Regions from separate parts of the Paenibacillus sepulcri genome, predicted to be linked through region 1. Evidence: riboswitches for the same ligand, from Rfam matches in the RefSeq annotation. Region 1 holds a riboswitch; the other holds the start of a gene.
The links. A riboswitch is a leader RNA that binds a small molecule or an ion and turns the genes downstream of it on or off. The one in region 1 is predicted to bind ZMP and ZTP.

Region 1 (5,873 bases):
AATGTTCTCGGATGCGATAAGCTCAATGTTGTCGCGCTGACGCTGCAGTTCAAGTCCGAGCGCTTTTACCAATTCAGGGTCTTGTTTGCGTAAATGTTCCATTGTTTTGTTTATCCTCCTTAAATGTAACGCCTTCTATAACAGTCCCTTGCATTGCGCTGACTGGCCTTTGCAGCTTATTGAGCAGCCATGGGTCAGAAACAATTCGCAAAACATGTTTATTGGCGGTTGTTAATTAACGCGGTATGTGGTCAAACGCCGAATCAACTTCTCTAGTCGCATGTGCCGCCCGGAGACTCCGGGCCACCTGGGGATGTATCCGTAAAGGCTTCAGCAGCTGAACTGCCCGGAATGCCGGCCTCTTCCTCCGTATATACAGCGCGAATGCCGCCGATCAGCTTTGGACGCGTATAAGCCATTGTCAGATGCGCTTCTCCAATGGAACGGATTGTCGGCCTGACGGGAACAGCAACACGCCGCAGATGCATGCCGATGAACGTATCGCCAATATCCAGTCCGGCATGCGCCTGCACCGACTCCGTCAGACAGGGATCGGACAGCTGCCGGTAGGCGTAGGAAGCCATCGAACCGCCGGCTTTCGGCACGGGAATGGCTCCTACAATCTCCAGGCCATACCGCTCTGCGATATCCCTCTCCATCACAAGCGCCCGGTTCAAATGCTCGCAGCACTGATAGACGGGGTGAAAGCCGATGTCACGGCGGGCCGCCTCAACGCCTTCGTAAACCGCTTTGGCTGTCTCCAGTGTGCCTGATGTGCCAATCCGCTGACCGATGATTTCGCTTGTGCTTGCGCCAATTACCAGAAGCTGTCCGCTTCGAAGCTGAGCGGCATGCGCCAGCTCACGGACAACAGCTTCAACATCACCTGCAATCGTATCCAGCTTCAGTTCCCGGTTCATCACCTGACACTCCTTCGATTCGGATCTTCCGCTTGCTGCTAAGTATGGTGCTTCCCTCTGAAAACAATCGCCGGAACGGCAGCTTGCGCCGGATGGCAAAAACGGATTCAAATAACGGTTGAGGGAGAAGACGCATTTTCTTCAAGCTTCATGACCTTGCCGATCCTGCCAACATGACGCTGCTCCTCTGAGAACGGGGTTTCCAGCCAGATTCGGACGATCTCCTGGGCAAGCCCTGGTCCGATGACGCGTTCTCCCATCGCCAGCACATTCGTATCATTATGCTCACGGGTTGCCTTGGCCGAGAAGGTATCGTGCACAAGTGCGCACCGGATGCCGGCCGTTTTATTGGCCGCAATTGACATGCCGATTCCGGTGCCGCAGACAAGAATTCCGCGTTCCGCCTTCCCGCTTTTTACTCTTTCGCAGACAGGAAGCGCATAATCAGGGTAGTCCACGGATTGCTCGCAATCGCAGCCGACATCTTCGATTTCATGACCGAGCGACCGGATGAAGGAAGCGAGCTCCTCCTTGAGGCGGTAACCGCCGTGATCGGCGCCGATGGCGATTTTCATAACATATAATCCTCCCGGTTTGACCGCCTTGGATGGCGAAAAATGTCGATGAATCATGTTACTAGTATACCTGAAATCATGCTGAAATCGCCTGGAAGACGAAAAAAGAGCATGACATGCTTTCGCACGCTGCTCTTTGCCCAGGCGACCGGCCGTATGATCTGATGCTCCACCGTGGTTTGATCCACTTTAGTCGCCAGTTACATCAGAAACCGTCTTAGTTGTTTTTATCATAACGTATTGCCTGTTGAAAATCAATCATCGAACGTCAGGGGCTGATGCGGATATTTTGTAAACGATCTTATTGGGAAGGGCCAAGCTTATCCAGCAGCTTCCTCAATGCATCCTCGATCTCGTCGGCGCTGCGCTTATACATCTCCATCGACCCGCCAAAGGGATCGGCTATGTCAAAATCGGGAATCCGCTTCTCAAGCTCAAGCAAGCGATCGCGCTCGGCACTGGTCATCTGTTGGCCAAGCGCCTGCTTCATCTGCCATTCCGTGTAAAGCCCCTCCAGCTCCGAAATATCGGCCAACACCTTCTCGTCGCAGCCGACGAATTCCTTGAGCGTGTAAGTTTTATCCACGGCTTGCGGGAAGCGCTGCAGCAAATTGCGTTTATGGCTTGTCGTCATCGTCAAAATCAGATCCGCCCAAACGACTGAACCGCCATCAAGCGCTTTGGAGCCGCCAGTACATGAAACCTCCCTTTGACGCAGCACGCCCACAGCATTCGAAGAAACAGGAAGTCCATCCACCGTGGACACACCTGCCGAGCGTACCTCCAGCTGCCTGCCCTGCTTTCTCGCAAGCTCCTTAAGAATGGCCTCCGCCATCGGGGAACGGCATGTATTGCCGGTGCAAACGAACAAAATCCGTTTCATAGCACTCACACTCCTTTTCCTCAATTTATTCAAAATAAAACAAGCAGCCCGAACGTGAACAAAATAACACCGCCCAGCGCTTCCCCGTACTCGCCCATGCTTGAACTGACCCGCCGTCCGATGAGCAGTCCAACCGTGGACATGATTCCGCCGAAGAAGCCGAACAGAAGCACCGTGACCAGCACATCCGCCGCAAACATGCCCAGTGAAATGCCTACGGAAAATGAATCAATGCTCACGCTGAGCGCAAACAGCAGCATTCCCCAAACCGTGCTGTGATCAAGAGATTCCACGGACTCACCCCGCAGGGAGCTATAAATCATGTGGCCGCCCAAGAGCAGCAGCAGCACACCGGCGGCGGATGAAGCCACATCGCCGAGCAGGGAGCTGACGTATTTACCGGTAAGCATGCCCATAAGAGGCATTATTATATGAAACAGCGCGATAACCGCACTTAATTTAAGAATGTCAACAAGCCGAATACCCTTCATTCCTATACCGACCCCGAGTGAAAAAGCGTCCATCCCAAGAGCTATCGCCATAAGTAAAAGCGTCAGCAGTTGTCCGGCATGCATACCCGCTTCGACCATTCTTTTTCCCCCTTGTCCGCATTCTTTTCCAGCATATGCGGACAAGGAGTTAAACATGACCTGTAAAAGCGGCAGCCCGGGAAGGGCGTTATACGCGGATGATCTGCTGGGCTGCCGCTTTGGCAAGCCGGTTCATCAAGGCATGCCCGATGCCGGCCTCCGGACAGGTCTCCGCCCAAATTCGGCTCACGCCGAGATCATCAAATGAACGCAGGGCGGCATATAAGCCCTGAGCCGCCCGCTCCAGATTGCCGAGGCTGCCGATGACCAATACATGATCGGCATCGAAGCGGTCGGCATGCTCATGGAACGCGAGCACACCCGTACGTTCACCTTCCGCCCGGGCATTCCGGCTCTGCTTGCCGATATAAGCGGCAACTTCGTCGATGCCGCCCTGAACCAGCTGCATGACTCCCCTGGGCGCATAATGGGCATACTTCATTCCTGGGGATCTCGGAGCGATGCCGGCTGCCGGGTGTTCATGCGCTCCCAATTCAACGGAACCCGGGGTGCGTTCCTGTCCATTATCATGAGGGGCGGCAGCTATATCATATTCGACCTGCGCCCCCGCTGCGCGCAGCGCTTCAGCTGTTATCCCGCCTGGTCGCAGAATCCGTACAATACCGCCTGCTTCAACCTCAACAACCGTCGACTCCAGTCCCACGCCGGCCGAACCTCCGTCAATAACGGCATCAATCCGTCCGTTCAGATCATCCAGAACATGCGCCGCTTCTGTTGGACTGGGGCGGCCCGAGCTGTTGGCGCTGGGCGCCGCAACCGGACACCCGGCAGCCGTGATCAACGCCAGTGCCACGGGATGCGCAGGCATCCTGACGGCAACGGTGTCCAGCCCTGCCGTGACATGCTCCGATACCGAGGCCCTCTTCAGGGGCAGAACAATCGTAAGCGGCCCCGGCCAGAAGCGGTCCATCAGAAGCTGGACCAGCTCCCCGCAGGGAGCGGTAAACGAATCAAGCTGCGCAGAGTCCGAAATATGCACAATGAGCGGATTGTCCGAAGGTCTTCCTTTGGCTTCAAAAATTCTGCTTACTGCATCTTGATCCAATGCGTTGGCTCCGAGCCCGTACACCGTTTCAGTGGGAAATGCCACCGTTCCTCCCTGACGGAGAGTACGTGCGGCTTCTCTGATGATCTTATCGTCGGGGCTTGCGGGATCGACATGATACACCTTGGTTTTGCTCGTCATTATGCAACCAATCCTTAGACGTCAATTAATCATTTTTATTTCTTCCATTATATCATACATGGCAAGTCTCACATCCTCTCCGATATCCGGAGTACTATGGAATCTTATCTGACATCTATTAGGAAGCTATCCGGAAAATCATGTAATTTCCTTTGACTTTTAACCTTTTGCGGATGTATGATAACTACGATTATTTATATATAAATTCAGATATATCAGCTTCGCATTTTTACATGCGCAATGGAGGATTACAGATGCAGACAGAAGAAGCCAAGCAGGTCCGTTTCCTGCCCATTATGATTGCCATTTTCTTCGGCAGTTTTATTTCTACGCTCAGTGTCAGTACGATTAACATCGCCATTCCTGTTCTGCAGGTTGACTTTGCTTCCGACCTGAACACCATTCAATGGACACTGACAGGTTTTATGCTTGCCATGGGCACATTTGCCCCGATCAGCGGCTATTTCGGCGAACGGTTCAGCTATAAATGGCTTTATCTCGTCTCCCTGCTGGGCTTCACCATTGCCTCCGCCTTATGCGCGCTGGCATGGAGCGCCCCGTCGCTCATCGCATTCCGTATTTTGCAAGGGGCCTTTAGCGGTCTCATCATTCCAGCTACCATGTCGATTATTTATCAGGTCATCCCCCGCGAGAAGCAGCCGATCGCAGTCAGCTTCTGGGCTATGTCGGCCATGCTGGCTCCTGCAATCGGACCAACGCTCAGCGGCTGGCTGCTTGACAATCTCACCTGGCAGTGGCTGTTCTGGATGAATGTGCCGATCGGCATTATCGGTGTTCTGCTCATCCTTCCATTCATCCCCTACTACAGGCTGAATGTGCCCAAGTCATTCGATCTGATCGGTTTTGTCACTGTTATCGTCAGCAGCTCCTCGCTTCTGGTAGCCTTATCGCAAGGCCATGCCTGGGGGTGGTCATCGACAAAGGTGATCAGCTTGATCGCAGCCGGTTTCGTGTTTCTGGCCCTGTTCATCTGGCGCGAGCTAACTGCACAGACACCGCTCTTGAATCTGAGGGTATTCGGCAATGCCCGCTATACGATTTCATTGATTACCATTTGCATCATCACAATCAGCCTTTATTCCGGAACATTCCTGACTCCGATCTTCCTGCAAAACATTCAGCATGTCACGCCGCTTGATACGGGGCTGATTCTGCTTCCGGCTTCGTTGGCCATGGCCATACTGACCCCGTTTGTGGGCAAGTTTTACAGCAAGTTCGGTCCCCGCGTTCTGCTTATTATTGGGGTCGTGCTGATGGGTGCGGGAACGCTGCCGCTCAGCTGGCTCAGCGTCGACATCCCCCACGGCTATATCGTCTTCTGGATGATCGTGCGGAATTTGGGGATTGCCTTTGCCATGATGCCCGCCAGCAACTCCGGGATGGAGCAAATATCACCGCAGCTGAGCGGACATGCTTCCTCGATCAGCAACTGGCTGCGCAATGTATTCGGCTCCTTCGCTATTGCGATTTTTACGACCTTGCTGGCGTCGCATTCGGCCTCGCATGCAACAGATTTGGTCAATGCAGGTTCAACCGATCAAGTCGGCATACAAATGATGTCCTTTACAATGAGCGTAAACGATGTGTATCTCATCGCGACCATTATCGTATTGGTCGCACTGCCGATTTGCCTGTTCATTCCCAAGCTGCGCCCGGATAAGGTCGCCCGGAAACAGG
Region 2 (5,873 bases), 350 kb from region 1:
AGGTTGAGCAGCCCAATACCTCTTTGTTTTTGGGTTTCAAACTCCTCTTTGTAATAAAGCTCGCACAGTTGGTAGGCATCCACAGCATCAGTTTTCACCTTGCGAAGACTGGATTTCTTCGCTTGATGAGAAATAAGCGGATTGATCACAAGGTACAAGAACTCGTTTGACTCGAGAAACTGTACGACAGCTTGATGATAATGCCCCGTTGATTCCAATATGAAAACAGGGGTAGAGCCCGTTTTATTACGGACATCTTGGATGGTGCCCAGCAAATCTTTAAACCCTTCAAGCGTATGGAGGAACCGAAAGCTCCTGCCATAGGGTTGCCCTTTACTTAAAAATGCTTGTCCTTCACTTTGCCCTTTTGAAATATCCAGGCCAATTACTGGATTCATGATATTCTCCTTTCAGAAGTGGAATGGCCGGTAACCCCTATACGGCTTGCAGTTCCACAGCATCGCTTGTTATGCGAGATCCAAGTCTCAACCAGCCTAAACATGGTTTCCACAAGTAGGGGGCGAACAGTTTTAGCGACGGGATTTCCTCCCACGGATACGATCGTTCTGCCCCGGCTACCGATACATACACCGAGTAAAGCAAAGTGGTCAACCAGTAAAAACTGGCTGATCTCATAATACGACGGGTACGATAGTTCAACGCATTTTGGAGCAGTCTGCCAGTGGCAGCTGCTCCATTTTTCATTACGCAAACGGGCAGAATTGTTTAATTTACCATCCTTCGTTAAATTAAATTTGTATTCGGTCAGGCCAGAACTGTGCACATTAGCAATCCATGAGAAACCGGACATGCTGTTGGATGATAAAATGTAGACATAGAGGAGGCTGCATATGGAACGTGTAATCTTGATGATGAATGTGCGAGAAAACCAGGGAGGAGAGTCAGTCGCATGGCAAAGATCGTTTTCGCATTGAACCAGTCTCTGGACGGATTCGTCGACCACGACCACACGGCATTTCAGCCCGACCCCGTGCTATTCCGTCATTTCATCGACGACGTGCGCGGCCTGGCGGGCAGCCTGTACGGGCGCCGCATGTACGAGACCATGCGGTATTGGGACGGAGACCATTTTGAATGGGATGCGCCGGAACGGGAATACGCAGCGGCGTGGCAAAGCAAACCGAAGTGGGTGGTGTCGAGGACGTTAAAGTCCGTCGGTCCGAACGCTTCTCTGATCGAGGGCGACCTCGCAGCGGCCATACGTGGGCTGAAGGCTCAGCATGAAGGGGAGATTGAAGTTGCCGGGCCGGAGTTGGCCCACAGTCTAACGGAGCTCGGTCTCGTTGATGAGTATCGACTCTATCTCCATCCAGTCGTGCTGGGTCACGGCAAGCCGTTCTTCGCCGGTCCGAGGCCGCAGCTGCGCCTTGTGGCAAGCGATCGAATTGGCGAGAAGGTGATCAGGTTGACCTACGTTCCAGCTTAGTTGTGCGTTTGACCCAGCGGCCTAAAGGGCACGTTACTTTAATAGGGATTCTCCGGCTGTAGCGGCAGTCAGAGGATCCCTTATTCTTTAAAATTTGTTCAGTTATGCGAAATGACATAGTTATTTATGGAATTGACGATTGACCTAACTGGGTACGATAGTTGAACACCAAAAGGGCTGTCATGTGACAGCCCCTCGCTCATAACTGGCAGTAGACTTGGTAGCCGTTGGTGTTGGTTAAGCCATTATCATAATTGATTTTAATAGCAGTAATTGCTAATATAGGAAGTAATTTAGAACTTATATGTGACTGGCGAAGCATGGGGACCCATGAGGAAGCATATAAGTTGGAGTCGTACGCCTGGGCAGAGGTAAGGGGAATTTCCCCTTACCTCTTTATGTTTACTCGAGAGGAGCAAGGGCAGTGAAAACAGTTCAACACGATTTGTTTGATAAGCCTTATCCCGGAAGAACGCTTATCGTAGGAATGACTCCTTCCAGGTCGCATTATGTACAGGTGTATTGGATTATGGGGAGAAGCGTAAACAGCCGAAACCGCGGTTTTGAAATAGATGGATGGAGCGTAAAGAACAAAGCATTTGATCCCGCCCAAATGGAAGATCCATCACTTATTATTTATTATCCTATTCGACATTGGGAGAACGTGCACATTGTCTCGAATGGTGATTGGATCGTCTACACTTAGTTGGACAGAAAAAATAAGGGCTTGTAGAATGAACCTATCATTATGAAGGAGCGGATCTCTACAATGCCAAAACAAGAACGACGTACCTTTACTCCAGCATTCAAAAAACAACTGGTGGAGCTCTATAAAAATGGGAAGTCCAGAGCGGCGATTGTGGAGGAATATGACCTCACAGCCTCTGCTTTAGACCGCTGGATCAAACAAGATGAGACAAGCGGTTCCTTCAAGGAGAAGGACAATCGCTCGTCAGACGAGAACGAATTGATCGCTTTACGAAAAGAGAACCAGCGTCTGAAAATGGAAGTGGATATTTTAAAGCAAGCAGCGCTGATCATGGGACGAAAGTAGCTATCATCCGGAATAACCGTGATAAATACTCGGTATCAGCAATGTGCGACGTCCTGCAAATTGCAAGAAGTACGTATTACTACGACGCGAAAGAACAATTGAACGAAGACGATATAACCGAAGCGATTGTAGAGATATTCCACAATAACCGAAAAGCTTACGGTACACGAAAGATTAAGGTTAAGCTCCAGGAACGCGGAATCGTCGTTTCCAGACGTAGAATTGGAAGGATTATGAAAGAGCAAGGGCTAGTCTCGACCTACACAGTGGCTCAATATAAGCCCCATAAAACCACTCCTAATGAAGCAACAACAGAGAATGTTTTGGGCCGCGAATTCGAGCAGGAGGAAGCAAAGCGCTTCGTTGTCAGTGATCTGACTTATGTGAAGGTTCAGAACAGGTGGCATTACATCTGTGTGCTGCTCGACTTGTTCAATCGAGAGATCATTGGCCACAGTGCAGGTCCGAATAAAGACGCTGCTCTGATTTCCCGCGCCTTTGCGAGCGTCCAGGGCGATTTGCGTTATATTCAATGGTTTCATACGGACCGTGGCAGCGAGTTTAAAAATCAAAAGATAGACGAGCTTCTAGGTACCTTTGAAATCGGCCGATCTCTAAGTGCGAAAGGCTGTCCATACGACAATGCTGTAGCCGAAGCCACCTACAAAATCATGAAAACAGAGTTCGTAAACCAGATGAACTTCCAGAGCCTTCGTCACTTGGAACTGGAATTAAACGATTATGTTAATTGGTTCAACAAGCATCGCATTCATGGAACATTAGGCTATATGACGCCTATTCAGTATCGCCAAGAAGCCCTTAAAAAGGTTGTCTGATTTACTGTTGACAATCCAACCATGAGGTATAAAACCATGACAAAAAGAAATTTAGTTTTCGGAATTTTACTGATTTCGCTCATTTCATTTGGATATTCAACCTATGCATTCCAGTTTGACGATCCATGTCAACGGACGATCCTTACTGTTTTGGCCCCAAAAATTCAAGAAGAAATAAATAAATACTACAAAAACAAGCTTACAGTATCTCCAACATTTGCTCCTTATCTTGGTGGTAATCGTGTTGAATTCAAAACGTTCACTTCACATATTGATGTGAACGTAACACTGATCCCTTATGTTGGTCCACATCTTGACGTTGGCAAGGACATGATTAAATTTCAAATAGATAATAATGGAAACGTTGAAGTTATAAATTATAATCATATTGAGGACTATAAACTATTACCTAACTGGCAACACATAATTAAGTAAGAAGTTGAGCTGAAGGGTACTACGTTAGTAAAGGAGGAGCTTTTCATGCAGACACAGCTCATCTTCGTTAAAGTTACGGGCACGTTAGTGAGGAGCTTGCCATGTGGCAGCTCCTTTTTCGTTTGGCGTGCCCAGAAGCACGCATTATCTAGTTGGTGAAAGTCCAACCAAGGGAGGGACCAAGCCACCCTTGTAGCTAGGATGCTTGCGCATGGCGAAATCTGTGCGTAAAAGCGCATCGACAAAGTACTTGTCGGAGACAAGGCGAGCAACATACCAGGCCGTAACATGAAGTGAATCCTGCCGCATCGTCAAAAAGGCCTCGCGAGAGGAAAAAGGGGAAGCCGAGTCTTGCAAACGTAGACGAAGGCCAAGGAAGCTGTGCAGAACTTGGAACAACAGCGAAGGATCTCCCGGTGTAATGGGATCGGCATGGTAGGAAAGATAATGCAGTGAACTGGGGAGACCCTCCCCTGCACGAAAGTTTTTTTTTCGTAGCGAGAGACTCTATAAGTCAAAAAGACGAAGTGAGCCATCTGCAGGAAGGGAGTCCGAGGGGTGCATAGTACCGAAGAATGCAGGACAACACAACCTGCGGGAGGGAAGGCGCCCTGCTTTGTTCAAGCTTTTCAAGGAGGTACGAGTGAGTGATTGCCAAATGGCTAACGACACCTAGGGAAAAAGTTCAACAACTCCAAGAGAAGCTAGGTCATGCTGCCAAGATCAGCAAGCGTAGAAAATTTCATGCACTGTACGACAAGGTTCATCGACTGGATGTCCTTCAGGAAGCGTGGCGAAGAGTGAGGGCAAATAAGGGTGCGGCAGGCGTAGACGGTGAGACCATGGCTGATATTGCAAAGATAGGTGAAGATCAATTCGTCGCACAATGCCAAGAACAACTGTTGAAGAATAGCTACCGTCCCCAGCCCGTTCGTCGCCACTACATTCCGAAGAAAGATGGACGAAAACGTCCGCTGGGCATTCCGACGGTGAGAGACCGCGTCGTACAAATGGCAACGAAACGGATTGTCGAACCGATCTTTGAAGCCGATTTTCAGGAATGCTCGTATGGCTTTCGACCAAAGCGCGGCGCAAAACAAGCGCTCGAGCGAATCCGCAAAGCATGCAACCGTAAAGGCAATTGGGTGGTCGACGTGGACATCCAAGGCTACTTCGACAACATGAACCAAGAGAAACGGATGAAGCTGGTGGAAATGAGAATCAGCGACAGACGTATACTCAAGCTGATCCGGCAATGGCTCGGAGCAGGCGTGATGGAGGAAGGGCAAGTAAGACGGACCGACCTTGGCACGCCGCAAGGCGGCGTGATATCGCCGTTACTTGCGAACATCTACCTGAACTACTTCGATCTATTGTGGGAGAAACATGGCAAAGGAGTCGGAGAATTGACGCGGTATGCAGACGATTTCGTCGTGGTATGCAAGACAAGGAAGGACGCGCAACATGCGTTTAAGCTTATACAAACGATTATGGCGCGATTGGAACTGACCTTGCATCCGGAGAAAACGCGGATTGTGGGGCTATGGACGGGAGAAGAAGGCTTTGACTTCCTCGGCATGCACCACCGGAAGACAAAAGCGGAAACGGGACAGAAACGTGTGTATTACACGACCCAACAATGGCTCTGCGTAAAAGCAGAGAAGCATGTACGGGAAGTCGTAAAAGAACGACTCGCTCCGCCTAAGATGCGGCACGTTTCGTTCGAAGAACACGTGAGATGGCTCAACCTGAGAATACAAGGCTGGAAGAACTATTATGCGACGCCGTACAGCACGAAGTGGATGACGAAGCTAGATTGGTACATTCGGCAACGGCTAACGAAGTGGTACGCTAAGAAGCGCCAGCGTAGCAACTGGCGCAGTTCCGGACAAGAAGTGAAGTTACTTAGCCACATGCATAGATTAAAGGCGCTTGCGTAAATTGCATGCACATGAATGACGAACATCGGAAAGCCGTATGAGGGAAAACCTCACGTACGGTTTGATGAGGAGGGGCAGAAATTATTCAGTCCCTTACTCTAGTTGAAGTAATGGGCAGGATAAGGTAACAAATCGTCGAATACACCTACAAACAAAAAGAA

Region 2: linked by a shared signal. The riboswitch ahead of ACFOLF_RS20920 (IMP cyclohydrolase) and the one ahead of rpiB (ribose 5-phosphate isomerase B) in region 1 are both predicted to bind ZMP and ZTP.

Annotation. Positions count from the first base shown of each region.
Region 1 covers NZ_JBHRUP010000001.1:4,353,928-4,359,800, reverse strand. The annotation lists gene ACFOLF_RS19300 (serine hydroxymethyltransferase) at 1-102, opposite strand, end outside; gene ACFOLF_RS19295 (TIGR01440 family protein) at 273-920, opposite strand; gene rpiB (ribose 5-phosphate isomerase B) at 1,028-1,495, opposite strand; ZMP/ZTP riboswitch at 1,627-1,709, opposite strand; gene ACFOLF_RS19285 (low molecular weight protein arginine phosphatase) at 1,797-2,378, opposite strand; gene ACFOLF_RS19280 (manganese efflux pump MntP) at 2,408-2,968, opposite strand; gene ACFOLF_RS19275 (L-threonylcarbamoyladenylate synthase) at 3,057-4,175, opposite strand; gene ACFOLF_RS19270 (MDR family MFS transporter) at 4,430-5,873, shown strand, end outside.
Region 2 covers NZ_JBHRUP010000001.1:4,702,167-4,708,039, forward strand. The annotation lists gene ACFOLF_RS20910 (IS110 family transposase) at 1-398, opposite strand, end outside; gene ACFOLF_RS20915 (dihydrofolate reductase family protein) at 911-1,447, shown strand; ZMP/ZTP riboswitch at 1,744-1,821, shown strand; gene ACFOLF_RS20920 (IMP cyclohydrolase) at 1,872-2,153, shown strand; one part of gene ACFOLF_RS20925 (IS3 family transposase) at 2,217-2,466, shown strand; one part of gene ACFOLF_RS20925 (IS3 family transposase) at 2,466-3,337, shown strand; gene ACFOLF_RS20930 (DUF3888 domain-containing protein) at 3,374-3,772, shown strand; gene ltrA (group II intron reverse transcriptase/maturase) at 4,420-5,712, shown strand.